Regions from separate parts of the Micromonospora echinospora genome, predicted to be linked through region 2. Evidence: riboswitches for the same ligand, from Rfam matches in the RefSeq annotation. Region 2 holds a riboswitch; each other region holds the start of a gene.

Region 1 (6,539 bases), 350 kb from region 2:
CGCCACTCGTCCCGGCGCACGCGGAACTCGGCCTTGGCCTGGTCCATGGCGTCCTCCAGCGAGTCGTGGAGAGTGTCGGTCATCTCCTCGCCGGTGGCATCGCAGTAGAAGAGGTACACCCGTGGCTCGTCGCCGGCGTACTGCACCAGGCGCAGCGACACCGGCGGAGGGACCTCGACCCTGGGCCCGCCCGGGTGGCCGTAGTAGTGACGGGTGAATCCTGTCGGACGGTGTCGCTCCGTCAACCGTATCTCGGCCACCGTCCTCTCTCCCGACATGATCAGGATGCTAGTCCAGCACTGGCCGAACCCGAGTCGAACTTCGGGTGCCAGCGCCGGGGATCCGCCGTGCCCGGCCTGCCGTGTCTGCCAACGGTGGCCGGGAACACCTGGCCGCTGTACCAGGTGGCGCGGTGACCGACGAGGATGTCGTAGCCGTCGGCCCGGATCCACTCGGCGGGGCAGTCCCCCATCACCCCGCCGGCAGGTGCCGGTCCAGCCAGCGCACCGCGTCGTCGACCGTGGTGACCGTCGCGGGCGGGCGGGCCGGTGCCGGCCGGTCGATCATCAGCACCGGCAGGCCGAGCCGACGGGCGGCGGTCAGCTTCGCCTCGGTGAGCGCACCGCCGCTGTCCTTGGTGACCACTACGTCGATGCGGTGCTCGCGGATCAGATCGGTCTCCCCGTCCACGGTGTAGGGGCCTCGACTGCGCAGCAGCCGTACGTGCGCCGGCACCGGCTCGTCCGGGGCGTCCACCACCCGGGCGAGGAACCACAGGTCCGCCAGGGGAGCGAACGCGGCCAGGCTCTGCCGGCCGGTGGTCAGCAGCACCCGCCGCCCCAGCGCCGGCAACGCGGCCACCGCGCCGGGCAGGTCGGGCACCCGGTGCCAGCGGTCGCCCGGCTGCGCCGTCCAGCCCGGACGCTCCAGGCGCAGGTGTGGCACGCCCGCCGTGGCGGCGGCCTCGATGCCGGAGACCCGCATCCGCGCCGCGTACGGGTGGGTGGCGTCGACCACCGCGTCGATCCGGTGCTCGTCCAGCCAGGCGGCCAGGCCGGCCGCGCCGCCGAAACCACCGATGCGCACCTCACCGACCGGCAGCCGGGGCTCGGCCACCCGTCCGGCCAGCGAGGAGGCGACCGCGACGTCCGGCCGGGCGGTGACCGCCGCCGCGAGGGCGCGGGCCTCGGCCGTCCCGCCGAGGATCAGCAGCCGCCATCTCGGGACGCGGCGCGCTTCACGGCGGTCGGTACCCGTCGGTCCGGGATTGTCGTCGACGGTCATACGGCCCCTTCTTCGGTGGTCGCCAGCAGGGCCGCCAGTTCGGCGGCGGAGCGGGGGCGGGCCCCGGACAGGTGGGGCAACCGGTCGATCAGCCGGTGCACCAGGGGCGCCCAGGCGGGGGTCAGCCGCGCCGCCGCGAGCAGCTCCGGGTCGGCCAGCGCCTCGGTGGTCGGCACCCGGCGCACGCCGCCGCCGGCCACGACCACCACCTCGTCCGCCCACCGGAACGCGAGGTCGACGTCGTGGGTGGAGACCAGGATGGTGGTCCCGGCGGCGTGCAGGTCGTCGAGGGTGCGCAGCAGCGCCTCCACGCCCGCCGGGTCGAGTCCGGCGGTCGGCTCGTCGAGGATCAGCAGCTCCGGTCGGAGCGCCACCGCTCCGGCGATGGCGACCCGCTTGCGTTGGCCGTACGACAGCAGGTGGGTGGGGCGGTCGGCCAGCGCGGTGACCTGCAACGCGGCCAGCGCCTCGTCGCAGCGCTGTCGCACCTGCCTCGGATCGAGGCCGAGGTTCATCGGCCCGAACGAGACGTCTTGGCGGACGTTGGCGGAGAACAACTGGTCGTCCGGGTCCTGGAGCACCAGCTGCACCCGCTGCCGCAGCTCCAGCAGGCCCGACCGGGTGCGTCGCACCGGCGTGCCGGCCACCTCGATCCGCCCGGCGTCCGGGGCGAGCGCGCCGACCGCGAGTCGGAACAGGGTGGTCTTCCCGCCGCCGTTGGGCCCCACCACGGCCAGCCGCTGACCGGGCAGGACGGCCAGGTCGACGCCGGTGAGCACGGGTTGGCGGGGCTGGTAGGCGAAGTCCACGCCGGACATCCGCAGCAGTGGTCCGGTCACCGCCACAGCCCACCGGAAACGGCCGTCAGGGCCACGATCGACGCCAACAGCGCGACGGACGCGACCACGAAGGCCGGGGAGAGCCGCCGGACCTCCACCTGTACCGCCAGTGACCCGGTGTAGCCGCGTACTGCCAGTCCCTCCTCCAGGCGGCGGGCCCGGGTGAAGGCCCGGACGAAGATCGCCCCCGCCTGCCCGGCCAGGGACCGGTGCGCCGTGCGCCAGGTCCGGTAGCCCAGCCGCGCCGCCTGCGCCTCGCGTACCGCGCGCACGCTGTCGACCAGCAGGAACAGCATCCGGTACGTCAGCGCGGCGACCTCGGTCACCGCCGCCGGGACCCCGAGCCGGACCAGCCTCGGCAGGACGTCGGACAGGGGGGTGGTGGCGCTGAACAGCAGCAGGCACAGCAGGGCCGCCGCCGCGCGGCCGGTCGTCGTGGCCGCCGTCCCGACCCCGGCCGGGTTCCAGCCCAGCCGGGTCGGGGAGTGCACGGAGACCAGCAGCGGCACCGCGGAGGTGGCAATGAACAGCGCCGGCACCCGGGCCGCCCGCAGCAGCACCGGCACCGGAACCCGGGCCGGACCGACCAGCAGCAGCGCGGCGGCGGTGCCCGCCAACGCGGCGCCCGGCCACGTCGGCAGGGCCACCGCGCACCCCAGCAGGCCCAGCGCCAGCAGTGCCTTCTCGCCCGGGTGCCGTACCCGCCAGGGACCGGTGTGCGCGGCGACGTCGAGGGCGAACACTAGCCGTTGGCGGCGTCGGCGTCGCGCAGCCGCTGTCGGGTGCGGGCGACCCCGAAGTAGTAGCCGAGGAACCCGGCGCCCACCGCCGCCTGGAGGGCGAACAGGCCCGACTCGATTTCACCGGAGGGCGGCTCGTAGATGGAGGAGAACCACGGTTCGTAGTCCGGGTGGTCGGCGACGATCCTCTCCTCGGCCTGGGCGTCCGCCCCGGTGAACGGCTCCTCGGCCGAACCGCCGAGCCCGAGCACCAGCGGGGCCACCGCCAGCGCGACCACCGCCAGCAGCAGGAGCAGGTTGACCCGTCCGAAGCGCTTCACGCCGCTACCTCCTGGGGCTTGCGCAGCACGCCGAGGCGCCGCAGCTCGTCTCCGCTGACCCGGGTGAGCAGCCGCACCACCAGCACCGACAGCAGCCCCTCGCTGATCGCCAGGGGGATCTGGGTGACGGCGAAGATCCCACCGAACTTGACCACCGCGCCGAGGAAGCCGGACGTCGGGTCGGGGAACGCCAGCGCGAGCTGCACGCTGGTGACGCAGTACGTCGCCAGCCCGCCCAGCGCGGCGGCCAGGAACACCGCCACGTCCAGGCTGCCACCCAGGCGGCGGGCCAGCAGGTAGACGCCGTACGCCACCCACGGGCCGACGATCGCCATCGAGAAGATGTTCGCGCCCAGTGTGCTCAGCCCGCCGTGGGCCAGCAGGACCGCCTGGAACAGCAGCACGATGCCGCCGAGGACGCTCATCACCGGTGGTCGGAACAGCACCGCGCCGAGGCCGGTGCCGGTGGGGTGGGAACAGGACCCGGTCACCGACGGGATCTTCAGGGCCGAGAGCGCGAAGGTGAAGGCACCCGCCGCTCCCAGCAACAACTTGGACTCCGGGTCCTGCCGGACCTGCCGGACGAGAGCCCGGCTGCCGTGGACGACAAAGGGTGCGGACACCGCGAACCATGCCGCTGCCTGCACCGGGGGTAGGTACCCCTCGGCGATGTGCATCGAAGACCTTCCTCTCCAGCACCTCGTGGACGAGATCACACCGTCAAGGCCGGTCTCCTGGCTCCCGGATCGACGCTTCCTCCGGCCTTCCCAGGCCGTCGGCCTAGTGGCGCAAGTCGGAGGTCACTCCCCGGTCACAGTGGCGAGGGCCGCGCCGGTCTTCCACCGGCTTCCCGAGCACCTTGACGGCGAGAGGCTATCGACCGGCGACCGGCGGGGGCAAGAGCGGTGATCCACCTGCGGCTGACAGCCGGGTCCCCGGTGGCCGGCGGCGGTGCCCGAGGCGCAGGTCAAGCAGGGGGCACCGGTTGTGATGATCACCCCTCGGGCCGCTATTGCAACCTCTTGGCAACTACGCAAGGATTGCCCTGCGGTCCGCCTGTGACCGCGCCTTCGTCGTCGACCAAGGAAAGAGGAACCCCGTGCGGTCTGCGCGGATGGTGGCGCTTCTCGCCGCCGGTGTGGTCGCCCTGGCCGCCTGCTCGTCCCCGGCGGACACCCCAGGCGGCGACGGCGGCGACCGGCTCGTGGTGGCGACGGCGGGCGAGCCGGACACGCTCAACCCGGTGCTGAACTACGGCGTCGACGGCGGCTCGCTGATCTTCGACGGCCTGGTCGCCCGCGACGACCGTAACCAGCTCGTGCCGGCCCTGGCCCGTGAGCTGCCGACCGTGTCGGCCGACGGGCGGACGGTCACGGCGAAGCTCCGTGACGGGGTGGTCTTCCACGACGGCACCCCGTTGACCGCGCAGGACGTGGTCTTCACCTACCAGGCGGTGCTGGACCCGAAGGTCGACTCGACGCTCCGGTCCGACCTGGACATGCTCGCCTCCGTCGCCGCACCCGACCCGTCGACCGTGGTCTTCACCCTCGAGTACGCCTACGCGCCGTTCCTCCAGCGCCTCGCGCTGGGCATCGTGCCGGCGAAGGCCCTCGCCGGACAGGACGTCAACAAGGCCGCCTTCAACCGCAAACCGGTGGGCACCGGCCCGTACCGGGTGACCTCCTGGACGCCGGGCGACCGGTTGGTGCTCGCCGCCAACGAGCGGTACTGGGGCGGCAAGCCGGCCAACTCCGGCGTGGTGGTGGCGTTCGTCCCGGACGACAACGTCCGCGCCCAGCGGATGCGGGCCGGCGAGTTTGACGCCGCCGAGCTGGCCCCGAAACTGGCGTCCGGGTTCGATGGGCGGTCCGGCTACCGGGTGCAGCGGGTGCCCACCGCCGACTACCGGGGCGTGATGCTGCCGATGGGCGGGCCGGTCACCGGGGACCCGGCCGTGCGGAAGGCGCTGAACGCGGCGGTGGACCGGTCAGCGATGGTGGCCGGCGTGCTCGGCGGGGCGGGGGAACCGGCGTTCGGGCCGATCCCGCCGACGTCGGAGTTCGTCGAGCCGTCCATCGTCGGCAAGCCGGCCGCCGACCCGGCCGCCGCCACCGCCGTCCTGGACGCGGCCGGTTGGAAGCCGGGCCCGGACGGCGTCCGGGTCAAGGACGGCCGCCAGGCCGCGTTCTCCCTCATGTACCCGGCCACCGACAGCCTGCGCAAGGAACTCGCCCTGGCGGTCACCGCCGACGCGCGGAAGGTCGGCATCAAGATCACTCCCGAGGGGCTGACCTGGGACGCGATCACCCCCCGGATGAAGACCGACGGGCTGGTCATGGGCTTCGGCACGCCGTACGACCCGGACTTCGTCTCGTTCAAGCTGTTCACGTCGACCTTCGCTGGCCAGGGCTTCTTCAACCCCGGCTCGTACCGTTCCGCCGTGGTCGACCAGGCGCTACGGGAGGCCCGGTCCAACGCCGACCCGGCCGCCCGCAAGGCCGCGTACGCGACGTTCCAGAAGCAGCTCGCCACCGACGTGCCCTGGGTCTTCCTCACCTACCTCCAGCACACCTACGTGGTCTCCGACGCCGTCCAGGGCGTCGCCCCGCGGGTCGAGCCGCACGAGCACGACGTGGCCAACAGCCTCTGGTGGAACATCCACACCTGGGCGAAGACACCGTGACCCCGCCGGTTGCGGTGAAGACCCCCGCCGGCCGGCGTCCCCGCCGGCTGGCCGGGGCCGGCGCGGTCGTCCGCCGCCGGTTGCTGGTCGCGGTGCCGATCCTGGCGGCCACCAGCGTCGGCATGTTCGCCCTCGGCGCGGCCTCGCCGATCGACCCCGCGCAGCAGTACGCCGGGGCCGCCGCGTTCACCACCAGCGAGGAGAACCTCGCCCAGATCCGGGCCAACTGGGGCGTCGACGACCCGCTGCCGGTGCAGTACGCCCGCTGGGTGGGCAACCTGCTCCAGGGCGACCTCGGCTGGTCGACCAGCCGGCACGAGCCGGTCGCCTCGGTGCTCGCGGCCCGCGCCGGCTGGACCCTGCTGCTCGTCGGCCTCGCCCTCGCCCTGGTCCTCGTGGCGAGCCTGCTGCTGGGCACCCTCGCCGCCTACCGGCGCGGCGGATGGTTCGACCGGTCCCTGCGCGCCACCGCCTACGCCGTGCAGTCGATGCCGGTGTTCTGGATCGGGCTGGCCGCCATCGCCGTGTTCGCGCTCACCCTCGGCTGGCTGCCCGCCGGTGGCCTCACCGACGTCGCCGCCACCGGCACCGACCCCGCCGACGTGGCCCACCACCTGGTCCTGCCGGTGACGGTGCTGGCCCTGTCCCAGGCCCCGTGGTTCGTGCTGTTCAT
Region 2 (6,539 bases):
TCTGCATCACCGCGCCGACCGCCGCCAGTCCCGCCCCGACCACCGCCGCGCCGAGCACCCGGGGCAGCCGCAGCCGCCAGACGATGTGCTCGCGCAGCAGCGGCACGTCGGAGTGGACCAGGCCCAGCCGGTCGCCGACCACCGTCCACACGGTACCGATCGAGATGTCGGCCGGACCGACGGTGACCGCCGCGCCGATCGAGGCCACCAGCGCCACCAGCAGCCCGCCCACCAGCAGGGCCGCTCCGGCCGGGTGGCGGGGCCGGACCCCGGCCGGGGTGGGAAGGGTCGGGGCGGTGGTGGTGGTCAGCGTCCGGCCCCCTCGCCGAGCCCGGCGACGCCCTCGGCGAGCGCCTCGACACCGAGCACGATCCGCACCCCGGCGGAGGTGGACGAGAAGGGGATGACCACGAACCGCTGCCCCGTCACCGCCCCGAGGTGCCGCAGGGTGGCGTGGCCGGTCAGGAAGGTCCGCTTCGCGGCGGCGGTGTCCCAGGTCGCGTCGACCAGCACGATGACGTCGGGATCGCGGTCGGCGACCGTCTCCCAGCCGCTGTCCGCCCACGACCCGGTCAGGTCGGCGAAGGCGTTGGTGACGCCGGCCGCCGACATGATCATGCCGGGGCCGCCGCAGCAGGCTCCCACGCTCGGGGCGTCGATGCCCGCGTCCCACCAGAGCACGGAGAGCTTCGCGGCGTCGTCGATCCGGTCCGCTGCGGCGGCGAGCCGGGTCCGCTGGTCGGCGATGAGCTTCTCGGCCCGCTCGGGGACGCCGAAGATGGCCGCGATGTCGCGGATCTCGGTGAACACGTGGTCGGTGGTGAGTTTCGCCGGCCGGTGCGGCGCCGGGCAGCCGGCCGGGGAGAGGTACGAGCCGACGCCGAGTTTCGCCAGTTCGGCCCGGTCACCGGCCCCCTCGTCGCCGAAGGCGCTCTGGAAGGAGCCGTAGACGAAGTCCGGCTCCGCCTCCAGCAACTTCTCCCGGGCCGGGTACTCCTTGGCCAGCACCGGCACCGTGGCGTACGCGTCGGCGTACTCGGGCAGGATCGCGTCGTCCAGGTACGCCGTCCCGGCCATCCGGTCGGCCAGGCCCAGGGCCAGCATGATCTCGGTGGCCGGCTGGTTCAGGGTCACCGCCCGCTTCGGCGGCGCGGCCACGGTGACCGGCGTGCCGCAGTTGGTCACGCGCACCGGGGCGGCCGACGTCGGGGCGGTCGCGGGGTCGTCGTCCGCGCCGGCACAGCCGCCGAGCAGGAGGACCAGGGCGGTCAGGGGCGCGGCGGCACGCCGGGACAGGGTGGACCAGACAGCACGCTCGCGCATCGGGATCGCCTTCCAGCACCTCGTGGACGGTTCGTCACAGTGCCGTGGCCGGTCTCCTGGCTGACGGGTGGTGCGTCCGTGGCCGGCCTTCCCAGGCGTACGCCCAGTGGCCTCTCTGACGACGAGGGTCGCGGACTTCCCGATCACAGTGGCGAGGGCCGCGCCGGCATCTCACCGGCTTCCCGAGCACCACGGCAGCGTCACAGTAGCCCTTGCTCCTCCGGAGTGTCACGGTGACGAACGCCACGCCGATGATCGACATATCGGTCCACGGCGGACGACCGGCGCGCCGGATGCCGCAGCGGACGTCGGCCGGGCGGCGGCCGCGCGTACCGGCGGCCCGGCCCGGGCGTCCGGGCTGGACACCCGCTGCGGATCAGCGGCCGGTCAGCGCGCGGAGCAGGCTGCGGATGGCGTCGCGCAGGTCGGCGCGGCTCTCCTCGGTGCCGGGGGTCGGCGCGCTCAGCCCGCCGGTGCCGACCAGCCGGTCGAAGAGCAGGCCGTCGACGAAGGCGAGGAACTGGTCGCCCTGCCGGTCCGGGTTCGCCGCACCGGCTCGGGCGAGGATGTCGCGCGCCTGTTCCCGCATGACGGTGCCGTGCTCGAGGATCTGCCGCAGCTCGTGGTGGTGGGTGGCCTCCAGTTGGCAGGAGTACCGGGCCAGGACCCGGGCGCGGCCGGCGCTCAGCCAGGTGTCGAAGAGCGCGGCGATGCCGGTGGCGAGGCGGTCGAGGTCGGCCGGGGTGACCGGCGGCCGCTCTCCGGCGGGTGCGTCGACCGGCAGCCGGCGGGCGGCGAAGTCGACGCGGTTCAGGTCGACCAGACGCTGCACCACCGCCTCCACCAGGGCGCGGCGGGTCCGCAGGTACGCCGACGTGGTGCCGGCCGGCATGTCGGCCCGGGCGTCGACCGCCCGGTGGGTGAGCCCGCGCATCCCCCGCTCGGCGATCAGCGCGATGGCCGCGTCCGCCAGCAGTTCAACCCGTTTTGCCCGGCCTATCACTGCGCCCCCTCCCTGGTGGTCCGTCGCCGTAGTATGGCTTTCTACACCTGTAGAAGGGTGGCGGGCGTGAGAGGTTCTCAGGCGGTGGTGGTCGGTGGTGGCATCGGTGGCCTCGCCACGGCGGTCGGGCTGCTCCGGGCCGGATGGCGGGTGACCATCCTGGAACGGGCCGCAGAAGCCGGCAGGGTGGGTGCCGGGCTCACCATGATGGCCAACGCGCTGCGCGCGCTCGGGGTCCACCGGGTCGACCCGCGCCGGATCCTGCGGGAGGCGCTGCCGGCGGACATTCTGCACGGCGGCGCGGAGGTGCTGGCGGTACACGGTGACGACCGGGGAGCCGAGGTCGACGTCCGCACGCCGGTGTGACCCGCCACCGCCGCCGCCCGGTGGAGGGGACCGGGCGGCGGCGGTCGGCGTCAGAGCACGTGTTCCCGGTAGCCCCGGACGGAGGCGTCCAGCACCTCCCGGCCGGGGCGGGCCCACACGTCGGCGTGGAAGACCTCCACCTCGATCGGGCCGGTGTAGCCGGCGGCGTCCACCGCCCTTCGCAGCCGGCGCAGGTCGATGCAGCCCTCGCCGGGCAGGGCCCGCCCGAGCAGCACCCCCTCCGGCAACGGGGTGGTCCAGTCGCACACCTGGAACGCCGCGATCCGGTCCCCGGCCCGCGCGATCTGGTGGTAGACCGTGTCGTCCCACCAGACGTGGTACGCGTCCACCACCACCCCAACCGTGCCGGGCTCGAACCGTTCGGCGATGTCGAGGGCCTGGCCGAGGGTGGCGATCACGCACCGGTCCGCGCAGAACATCGGGTGCAGCGGTTCGATGGCGAGGGTCACCCCGGCCGCGGCGGCGTGCGGGGCCAGCTCGGCGATCCCGTCGGCGACCCGCTGCCGGGCGCCGTCGAGGTCGCGGCTGCCCGGGGGCAGCCCGCCCGCGACCAGCACCAGCACCGGGCAGTCCAGGGTGGCCGCCTCCTCGATGGCCCGCAGGTTCTCCGTCCGCCAGTCGTCGGCGGTGAAGAACCCGCCGCGGCAGAGCGAGGTGACGGTGAGTCCGGCGGCCCGGACGAGGCGTGCGGCCCGTTGCGCGCCGTACTCACCGACCGGTTCGCGCCACAGTCCGATGCCGGGTACGCCCGCGTCGACACAGCCGGCGACCGCCTCTTCGAGAGGCCAGTGCTTGGCGGTCGCCTGGTTGAAGGAGAACCGGGCCAGCCCCGCCGCGTGGCCGACGTCCGGCACGACCTGCGGGGCGGTCACTGGGCCACTCCGGCGACGGTGAAGAAGGCCCGGGCCCGCGCGGCGGCCCGTTCGGCGTCGGGCAGCAGTCCGGCACGGTCGGCGAGGACGAGCAGCCGGGCCAGGTGCGCCGGGGACCGGCCGGCCTGCTGCCCGGCGACCATGGTGAAGTGCTCCTGGTGGCCGGTGAGCCAGGCCAGGAAGACGATCCCGGTCTTGTAGTGCCAGGTGGGGGCACCGAACAGGTGTCGGGCCAGCGGCACGGTCGGCGCCATGATCCGCTCGTACGTGTCGAGGTCCCCGGCGTCCAGGGCGGCCAGCGCCGCTCCGGCGGCCGGGGCGATGGCGGCGAAGATCCCCAGCAGGGCGTCGGAGTACCCCTGCTCGTCGCCCCGGATCAGTTCCGGGTAGTGGAAGTCGTCGCCGGTGTAGAGGCGCACCCCGGCGGGCAGCCGGCGACGCAGGGCGATCTCGCGGCCGGCGTCGAGCAGGGAGACCTTGATGCCGTCGACCTTGTCGGCGTGGTCCTTGACGAGCTGGACCACGGTGTCGGCGGCCAGGTCCAGGTCGGTGGCGCCCCAGTAGCCGTGAAGCGCGGGGTCGAACATGTCGCCGAGCCAGTGCAGCACCACCGGCTCGTCGCTGGCCGCCAGCAGTTCGGAGTAGACGGTCAGGTAGTCGTCGGCGCTGGTCGCCGCCGCGGCGAGGTGCCGGCTGCACATCAGCACCGGGCGGGCCCCCGCGGTCAGCACCTCCTCCAGCTGGGCGCGGTACGCGGCGGTCAGCTCGGCCACCGGGTAGCTGCCCGGGGGGAGGTGGTCGGTGTTGACCCCGGCGACGATCCGCCCGCCGACGGACCGGGCCTCGGCGGCGCTGCGGCGGATCAGCTCGCGGGTGGCCGCGTGGTCGAGTCCCATGCCCCGCTGGGCGGTGTCCATCGCCTCGGCGACCCCGAAGCCGTGGGCCCAGAGGTGGTGGCGGAAGGCCAGGGTGGTCTCCCAGTCCAGGGCGGCCGGGGCGCCGGGGACGTTCTCGGCGGTGGGGTCGGCGACCACGTGCGCGGCGGCGTACGCGATCCGGGAGGTCGGTGGGCCGGCGGGGCGGGCGAACCCGGCCCCGCCGCCGAGCCGGTACGTCTCGCCGCCCGGCAGCCGCACCTCGACGGTCATCGGTCCAGCTCCGGCACCTCGACCCGGCGGCCCTCGCGGGCCGAGACCAGGCCCAGCTCGGCCATCTGCACCCCGCGTGCCCCGGCGAGGAAGTCCCAGCGGAACGGCTCGCCGGCGACGACGTGCCGCAGGAACGCCTCCCACTGCACCTTGAAGCCGTTGTCGAACTCCTCGTTGTCCGGCACCTCGGTCCACTGGGACCGGAAGTCCTCGGTCACCGGCAGGTCCGGGTTCCAGACCGGCTTCGGGGTGACCGCCCGGTGCTGGATCTTGCAGCCCCGCAGCCCGGCGACCGCGCTGCCCTCGGTGCCGTCGACCTGGAACTCGACGAGCTCGTCGCGGTTGACCCGGACGCACCAGGAGGAGTTGAGCTGGGCGACGATCCCGCCGGCCAGTTCGAAGATGCCGTACGCGGCGTCGTCGGCGGTGGCCGGGTAGGAGTTGCCGGACTCGTCGACCCGGCGCGGGATGTGCGTGGCGATGACCGTGGTGACCGCCTTGACCTCGCCGAAGAGCTCCTCCAGCACGTACTGCCAGTGCGGGAACATGTCGACGACGATGCCGCCGCCGTCCTCGGCGCGGTAGTTCCAGGAGGGACGCTGGGCGGGCTGCCAGTCGCCCTCGAAGACCCAGTAGCCGAACTCGCCGCGTACCGACAGGATCCGGCCGAAGAAGCCGCCGTCGATGAGCCGCTTGAGTTTGCGCAGGCCGGGCAGGAAGAGCTTGTCCTGGACCACTCCGGTGCGCAGCCCGGCGGCGCTCGCGGCGCGGGCCAGCTCCAGCGCGCCGGAGCTGGTCTCGGCGAGGGGCTTCTCGGTGTAGATATGCTTACCGGCGTCGATGGCCTGCCGGATCGCCTTCTCCCTCTGCTGGGTCACCTGCGCGTCGAAGTAGATCTTGACGTCGTCGCGGGCCAGCGCCGCGCTCAGGTCGGTGGTCCAGTCGGCCAGACCGTGGCGCTCCGCGATCTCGCGGAGCCGGGTCTCGCTCCGGCCCACGAGCACCGGCTCCGGCCAGACGGTGGTGCCGTCGTCCAGCGGGACGCCGCCCTGCTCACGGATGGCGAGCAGGGAGCGGACGAGGTGCTGGCGGTACCCCATCCGGCCGGTGACGCCGTTGAGGATGATGCCGATCGGCCTGCGGGTCATGATCTTCCTTCCACCTCAGGCAAGCGCTTTCCCAAGCAGGGTATGGGCCGCCGACCCGCCGGGCAAGGCCTTTCCCCGGCCCGTTGCCCCGGCGTGCCGGAGCTCACGCGGCTGGGACCGTCCCGGGCGCTGCGGTAACCTGGGGCCGCGCCTCACGGCGCGACCACATCAGCAGAGCAACTCGGGGGTGGCCATGGCGACGCTGGCCGACGTCGCCCGGCGGGCCGGGGTCTCCCCCGCGACCGCATCGCGGGTTATCAACGGCAGCAGCAAGACCGTCACCGAGGAGCTGCGCGACCGGGTGCTGCGGGCGGTCGCCGACCTCCGCTACGTCCCGAACGCCCACGCCCAGCTCCTGGCCCGTCCCCAGCGCAGCGTGGTCGGCGTCATCGTGCACGACGTCTCCGACCCGTACTTCGCCGAGATCACCCGGGGCCTGCAACGGGTCGCGACCGCCTGCGGCAAGCTGCTGATCATCTGCAACAGCTACCGCGACCCGGAACGGGAACTGGAGTACGTCGACCTGCTACGCGGTCAGCAGGTCGCGGCGATGATCCTGGCCGGCTCCGGCTACCACGATCCGAGCTTCACCACCCGCCTCAACGAGCAGCTCGCCGCGTACGAGGCGACCGGCGGCCGGGTCGCGGTGATCGGACGA
Region 3 (6,539 bases), 2.7 Mb from region 2:
GCCGCCCCGCCGGCCGCCTCCCGGTGCGCGCCGGCCACCAGCAGCACGCTGCCCGGCAACCGCCGGTGCAGAGCGAGCCCGAGTTTCTCCGTGTCCAGGTCGAACGCCGGGTGCGGGACCTGCACCACGTGCCGCGCCGCCGCCGACCGGTCGAGCACGAGCGCCCCCCAGGTCCGCTCGTCCGAGCCGTCGGCCAGGAAGACGGTGACCGGGCGTCCGGTGGCCGGGTCGGTGCTGTGCTGTACCCCGAAGCCGAGACCGGCGAGGAGGTCCTCCTGACCGGCGCGGTCGTCGGGATCCTCGACCAGCAGCCGGGCCGCCCGGCGGGCCCGGGACCGCTCGTCCGCGTCCGGATCCCGGTACGGGCCGGTCCGGGACAGGCCGGTGGTCAGCTCGTCGACTACCTGGGCCGGGTCGAGGTCCGCACGGGCCACGGGCGCCTCCGGCTCGTCCCGCCCCCAGCCGACGGCGGTGGCGGCTGCGGCGGCAGCGGTCGCTGCGGCGGCGGCGAGGATGACCGTTCGTCTGGTCGTACCGACGACGGAAGCGGATCTTGGCACGTGTGCAGGCTAACCGAACCGGGCCGGGTCGACGGGGCGGGCGTGCCGGCCGGCACCGGCGGCGAAGGCAGCGACACCGGCCGCCGCCTCGGTCAGCGAATCGACGCCGTAGGCCAGTTCGACGGCCATCGCCTCCGCCTCCGGGCGACCCGCGCCGGCCCGTACCGCAGCCCGGTCGTTGCGCAGGCAGCGCTGCGGCGCGCGGGCGATCTCGGCGGCGAGCCGCTCGGCCTCCGCGCGGGCTGCGCCGGGCGCGACCAGCCGGTTGACCAGACCCATCGCGTACGCCTCCTCGGCCGGCACCGGTCGGCCGGTGAGGATCAGGTCCAACGCCCGGCTCTCGCCGATCAACCGGGGCAGGCGCACCGTCCCCCCGTCGATCAACGGCACCCCCCACCGCCGGCAGAAGACCCCGAGCACCGCGTCGGACTCGGCCACCCGCAGGTCGCACCAGAGGGCCAACTCCAGCCCGCCGGCCACGGCGTACCCGGAGATCGCGGCGACGACCGGCTTGGTCAGCGACATCCGGGTCGGACCCATCGGGCCGTCCCCCTCAGGTTCCACGCGGTTTCCGCTCGGCGTACCGATGGCCCTGAGGTCGGCGCCGGCACAGAAGGTGCCGCCCGCTCCCCAGAGCACGGCCACGGCGGCGGTCGGGTCGGCGTCGAAGGCGCGGAACGCGTCGGCGAGCGCCCGGGCGGTCGGGCCGTCGACGGCGTTGCGGACCCCCGGCCGGTCCAGGATCACCGTGGTCACCGGTCCGTCGCGCTCGACCCGTACACCCATCGGACCAGGATGCCCGGCTCCGGCCGGGCCGCGCCAGACCCCGGTCAGGCCCGGTCGGCGCGGACCAGCGTGGCACCGAGCGCGGCACCGACCACGCAGGCCACCCCGAGGAACTGCGGCCAGGTCAGCAGCTCGCCGAGCAGGACCAGACCGACCAGCGCGCCGATCGCCGGTTCGAGGCTCAACAGCACCGCGAACACCCGGGCCGGCATCCGGCGCAGCGCGGACATCTCCGCCGAGTACGGCAGCACCGACGACAGCAGCGCGACACCGACGCCGAGCAGCAGGATCCACGGGTCGAGCAGCGCGGCACCGCTCCCCGCGACGCCGAACGGCAGCACGGCGAGCGCGCCGACGGCCATACCCAGGGCCAGCCCCCGGCTGCCGGGGACCCGCTTGCTGACCGCTCCGCCGAACACCACGTAGCCGGCCCAGCCGACGGCCGTGCCGACGCAGAAGAGCAGCCCGAGGCCGTCGACCGCAGCCCCGCCCAACCCACTGATCAACAGGACGCCGCCACCGGCCAGCACCGCCCAGCCGGCGTCGAGCAGCCGACGGCTGCCGGCCAGCCCCACCAGCAGCGGCCCGGCGAAGCCGATGGTCACCGCCACGCCCAACGGCACCCGGTGCAGCGCGGCATAGAAGCTGAGGTTCATCAACGCGAGCATCAGGCCGAAGCCGACCACCAGGCCGCCGGTACGCCAGCCCAGCCGCAGCCCGGGACGGGCGACCGCGAGCAGGATCAGCGCGGCGAAGCCGAGCCGCAGCGTGGTGGTGCCACCGGGGCTGGTGGTGCCGAACAGCTGCTTGGCCACGGCCGCGCCGAGCTGGGTGGAGAACATCCCGAGCAGCATCAGCACCGGCGGCGGTACGGCGTCGGGACGACCCGCGCCGACGAGCCGGGCGACGGTGGAGGTGGGGACCGGCTCCGGACGGAGGGCGTGCGCGTACATGGGTGCAGCATGCCGTCCGACCCGTTCGGAGGGCGACCGGAATCCCGTCCGCCGGTTACCATGCTGGCGGCACGACTTGAGTGAGGTGCCCCGCGCGAGCGGGGAGAATCGGGAAGCCGGTGCGAATCCGGCACGGGCCCGCCGCGGTGACCGGGGAGCCACCGTCCACGCGCGAAGAGCGCAGCCACTGGTCCGCACGGGCTGGGAAGGCGGACGGCACGGCGTCGATCCGGGAGTCCGAAGACCGGCCTCGCGTCACGCGCCCACCCCTGCCGGGTGGGCCGAGCGCAGCGGGAGCCTGCCCATGGACCTGTACGACGTCATCCACCGCCGCCGGGACGTACGCGCCCAGTTCACCGGGGAACCGGTGCCCGACGAGGCGTTGCACCGGGTGCTCACCGCGGCGCACGCCGCCCCGAGCGTCGGCTACTCCCAGCCCTGGGACTTCGTCGTGGTGCGGGACGCCGACACCCGACGCCGGTTCCACGAGCACGTCCGCACCGAACGGGACGTCTTCGCCGCCACCCTGGAGGGGGAGGCGGCCGAACGGTTCGCCCGGATCAAGATCGACGGCGTGTTGGAGTCGACCCTGTCGATCGTCGTCACCCACGACCAGTCGCGGGGCGGGCCGGCGGTGCTCGGCCGGCACGCCATCGCCGACACCGGCCTCTACTCGACCTGCCTGGCCATCCAGAACCTCTGGCTCGCCGCCACGGCCGAGGGACTCGGCGTCGGCTGGGTCTCCTTCTACCGGGAGCCCTGGCTGGCCGACCTGCTCGGCATCCCCGCCGGCATCCGGCCGGTCGCCTGGCTCTGCCTCGGGCCGGTCACCCACTTCGAGACCGTGCCGGACCTGGCCCGGCACGGCTGGCGGCAGGCCCGCCCGCTCGCCGAGGCGATCCACCACGACCGGTGGACGCCGCGCGGCTGAACCCGCCGACGGGCTGCCCGAGCACGGTGGGCGGCACCTGCCCCGGTCCGGTTGGCGCCTGCCCGGTCACGCCGGGCGGCGGTGAAATCGTCACCGCCGCCCGGTTTGCGGGCTCCCGGACCGGGAAGTCGGTACGGGTGCGAGCACTTCTGATGAGGATCGAGCAGGCGGCCGGACTGGACCGGGTCGGCGACCGCCTCCAGCGGGCAGTCCAGAGCACCCTCCGGCCGCAGCGCGTCCGTGACCTGCTGCACGGCGTGTGGCTGGGGCATCCGCTGCACCCGGCGCTGGTGCAGGTGCCGGTCGGCGCGTGGCTCAGCGCCGCCGTCCTCGACGCGATGCCGGGCCAGCGGCGTGCGGCGACCGCGTTGGTGGCCGTCGGTACGGCCAGCGCCCTGCCGGCCGCCGTCACCGGGCTCAACGACTGGGCGGCCCTGAACCGGGAGCAGCGCCGGGTGGGGCTGGTGCACGCCGCCTCGAACACCGTCGGCCTGGCCTGCTACGCCGGCTCACTCGCCGCCCGGCTGAGCGGCCGGCACAACCTCGGGCGGACGCTGGCGTACCTCGGACTCGGCGCGGCGAGCGCCGGGGCGTACCTCGGCGGGCACCTGGCGTACAAGCAGGGGGCGCAGGTCAACCAGAGCGTCTCCGAGGCGCACCTGATCGGTGACGGCTGGCACCCGCTCGCCGACCTGTCCAGCCTGCCGGACCGGGAACTGGTCACCCGCGAGATCGACGACGTCTCGGTGATCGTCTACCGGCACGGCGACGACGTCACCGTGATGCTGGAACGCTGTCCGCACCAGAGCGGGCCGCTCGGCCAGGGCGAGGTGCGGGAGGTCGACGGTCACCCGTGCGTCGTCTGCCCCTGGCACGGCAGCACCTTCCAGCTGAACAGCGGCGGCAAGGTCGTCCACGGGCCGGCCGCCAACGACCAGCAGGTGCTCGCCACCCGGGTCGTCGACGGTGTCCTCCAGACCCGCCTGGCCTGACCCGCGTCGGCGCGTGACCGACATCGGCGCGCCGTCCGGCGCGGAGTCACTCACCGTGGGGATCCGCCGCCACTCTCACGCTGGCGTACCCAGCGTGACCGCGAACAGCCGGCACCGGTCGACGAGCGAGCGGTGTAACCCGCAGGAGACGACCTAGTCACGCCGATGGCGACCGCTACCCAGCGGGGCGCGGGTGCCTGCCGACGACGCGGGCCGACGGCGCAGGCCGAGCACCGCCCCGATCTGCGCGCCGACGATGCTCGCCACGGCGACCACGGCGGAAACCGCCAACGGCCGGTTGACCCGGTCCTCCTGACCCGGCCGGGCCGCCCCGACGGTCATCGGCGGGGCCTCCTCCTGCGGCCACTCGGTGGTCGGCGGCTCCGGCGTGACCTGGCGCGGACCCTGGTCGGGCGCCTGCTGGGGAGCCTGGTCCGGCACCTCGTCCGGGACGGGGGACGCCGGCGGCGGAGCCGGGCGCGGCGACGGCTTGTGCACCAGCCGACCGGTGGCGTGCGGCCGGGCACCGCCGTCGTCGGCCTGGTGGGGCAGTCTGATCAACTGTCCCGGGTGGATCCGGTCCGGATCGCCGAGCTTGTTCAGCTTGACCAGCACCCGGTAGCTCTGGAAGTCCTCCAGGTAGCGCTCGGCGACCTCGCCCAGGTAGTCGCCCTTGGCCACCCGGTACACCTGGGTCTGGTCGGTGGTCGCGGTCCGCTCCACCGCGCCGACCACCGGGGCCACGCCCCGGGCGACCGGGGTGACGGTGGTGGGTGGCGACGCCGTGGCCGGTCCGGTCGCCGACACGGCGTACGTGGCGGTGGGGGCCGACATCCCGTACGTGGCGGTCGCCGCGGTCGCCGCCGGGCTGGCCGCGATGATCAGGGCGACCGACCCGACCAGCGCCGCCGCCGCGCGCTGCTGGTTGCGCATGCCGGGCAGCTTCGGCGTCGGCCGGCGCAGCACCTGGGCGAGCAACTCCACCAGGACGGAGAACGCGAAGGTCGCCCATCCGAACCAGCCGAGCACCGCCAGGGCCCGGAGGAAGAGCTGCCCGTCGTCCCGACTGGTCAGTGCCGTGCCGACGGTGTCCAGTGTGGGCACCTCGGCGGGCAGCGGATTGCCGGCGAGGGCGACGAGGGCGGCGGGCCCCCCGACCAGTACCGCGCCGAGCACGACGAGCGCGCCGAAGCCGGTGAGGACCTGACCGGTCCGCCGGGCGGAACGGGATGCGGCCATGGCGGCCTTCCTCTCTACGGTCCGGTGATGGCGCGTGCGGTCGCCTCGCCGGAGACGGTCACGGAGTCGGTGAGGTCGAACAAGCCGAGCAGGTACCTGTCGTAGGTGATGGTCAGTCGGACGGTGATCTGCTTCTCGCCGTCCACCACGGGGAAGCTCACGGTGTGGTCGGTGACGCCGGCAGCCGTCAGGTAGTGCCGCACCGCGGCGGTGGCGGCCACCTCGTCGATCTCCTTCTTGCCGCCGTTGATCGCCTGTGCCCGGTCGATGGCCTGGCCGCCGGTCCGGGCCGCCTCGGCGGCGAGGTTGTCCGCCCGGTGCATGGTGCGTAGCTGCCCGGTGCCGTCGAAGGCCAGCCCGATGATCATGAGTACGCCGACCATGCTCACCGCGAGGAAGAGGCTCACCCGGCCCTCGTCCCCCCGGAACCCCCGGCCACGACCGGACCCGGGCTTCGGCGACCGTCGGCCGCCCGCCCCGGGTGCCGGGAACCGGTGGCGGCTCATCCCCGGCTCCGGTAGCTGTCCAGCGGCGAGGTGAAGCGCGCCGACACCGGCCGGCCGGCCGGCATCCCGGGCACGCTCGACAGGTGGATGTCGGCGAACGACACCGTGCAGCTCACCTGCACCGAGACCGCCGCCGGTTGCCCCGGGGCGGCTGCGTACGCCCGCTCGAAGCTGGTCGGCGCACCGTCCACCGACCCGGTGAAGCTGAACGACGGTGGGCCGACGCAGTCGAGCCCCTGCCAGTTGAGCTGTTCGGTGGCGGCGGCGACGGCGGCGTCCCGGCCCGTGCCGGCGTCCCGGGAGATCGAGGCGGCGCGGGCCGCGTCGTGCGCAGCAGCCTGGATCGCCTCCGCCCCCACGGCGGTACGCCCGGCCACCCCGGCCAGCACCATCAGCGCGATGAAGGCGGGCGCGAGCACCGCCACCTCCACCGACACCGAACCGCGCTCGGTGTTCCGCCGGCCCGGCCGGCGGCCGAGGAACCGGCGTTCGGCGACTCCCCGGCTCACGGGTTGCCCGCCGTGGTCCAGCGCTCCACCGTGCCGTGGGCGGTCTGCGACACCGTCAGGTGC

The links. A riboswitch is a leader RNA that binds a small molecule or an ion and turns the genes downstream of it on or off. The one in region 2 is predicted to bind cobalamin.
Region 1: another riboswitch for cobalamin. It lies ahead of GA0070618_RS28540 (energy-coupling factor ABC transporter permease); the one in region 2 lies ahead of GA0070618_RS29750 (ABC transporter substrate-binding protein).
Region 3: another riboswitch for cobalamin. It lies ahead of bluB (5,6-dimethylbenzimidazole synthase); the one in region 2 lies ahead of GA0070618_RS29750 (ABC transporter substrate-binding protein).

The regions. Positions count from the first base shown of each region.
Region 1 is NZ_LT607413.1:6,667,068-6,673,606, reverse strand. Features, by position in the region: gene GA0070618_RS33745 (hypothetical protein) at 1-278, opposite strand, end outside; gene GA0070618_RS28560 (cobalt-precorrin-6A reductase) at 472-1,284, opposite strand; gene GA0070618_RS28555 (energy-coupling factor ABC transporter ATP-binding protein) at 1,281-2,102, opposite strand; gene cbiQ (cobalt ECF transporter T component CbiQ) at 2,120-2,866, opposite strand; gene GA0070618_RS28545 (energy-coupling factor ABC transporter substrate-binding protein) at 2,866-3,183, opposite strand; gene GA0070618_RS28540 (energy-coupling factor ABC transporter permease) at 3,180-3,860, opposite strand; cobalamin riboswitch at 3,891-4,060, opposite strand; gene GA0070618_RS28535 (ABC transporter substrate-binding protein) at 4,283-5,866, shown strand; gene GA0070618_RS28530 (ABC transporter permease) at 5,863-6,539, shown strand, end outside.
Region 2 is NZ_LT607413.1:7,012,098-7,018,636, forward strand. Features, by position in the region: gene GA0070618_RS29745 (FecCD family ABC transporter permease) at 1-232, opposite strand, end outside; gene GA0070618_RS29750 (ABC transporter substrate-binding protein) at 307-1,323, opposite strand; cobalamin riboswitch at 1,353-1,532, opposite strand; gene GA0070618_RS29755 (TetR/AcrR family transcriptional regulator) at 1,700-2,326, opposite strand; gene GA0070618_RS29760 (FAD-dependent monooxygenase) at 2,393-2,692, shown strand; gene GA0070618_RS29765 (sugar phosphate isomerase/epimerase family protein) at 2,743-3,585, opposite strand; gene GA0070618_RS29770 (dihydrodipicolinate synthase family protein) at 3,582-4,733, opposite strand; gene GA0070618_RS29775 (Gfo/Idh/MocA family protein) at 4,730-5,881, opposite strand; gene GA0070618_RS29780 (LacI family DNA-binding transcriptional regulator) at 6,075-6,539, shown strand, end outside.
Region 3 is NZ_LT607413.1:1,911,044-1,917,582, reverse strand. Features, by position in the region: gene GA0070618_RS08705 (hypothetical protein) at 1-560, opposite strand, end outside; gene GA0070618_RS08700 (crotonase/enoyl-CoA hydratase family protein) at 570-1,346, opposite strand; gene GA0070618_RS08695 (EamA family transporter) at 1,391-2,299, opposite strand; cobalamin riboswitch at 2,371-2,566, shown strand; gene bluB (5,6-dimethylbenzimidazole synthase) at 2,604-3,230, shown strand; gene GA0070618_RS08685 (Rieske (2Fe-2S) protein) at 3,368-4,222, shown strand; gene GA0070618_RS08680 (LysM peptidoglycan-binding domain-containing protein) at 4,376-5,461, opposite strand; gene GA0070618_RS08675 (pilus assembly protein TadG-related protein) at 5,476-5,868, opposite strand; gene GA0070618_RS08670 (TadE/TadG family type IV pilus assembly protein) at 5,964-6,476, opposite strand; gene GA0070618_RS08665 (TadE family protein) at 6,473-6,539, opposite strand, start outside.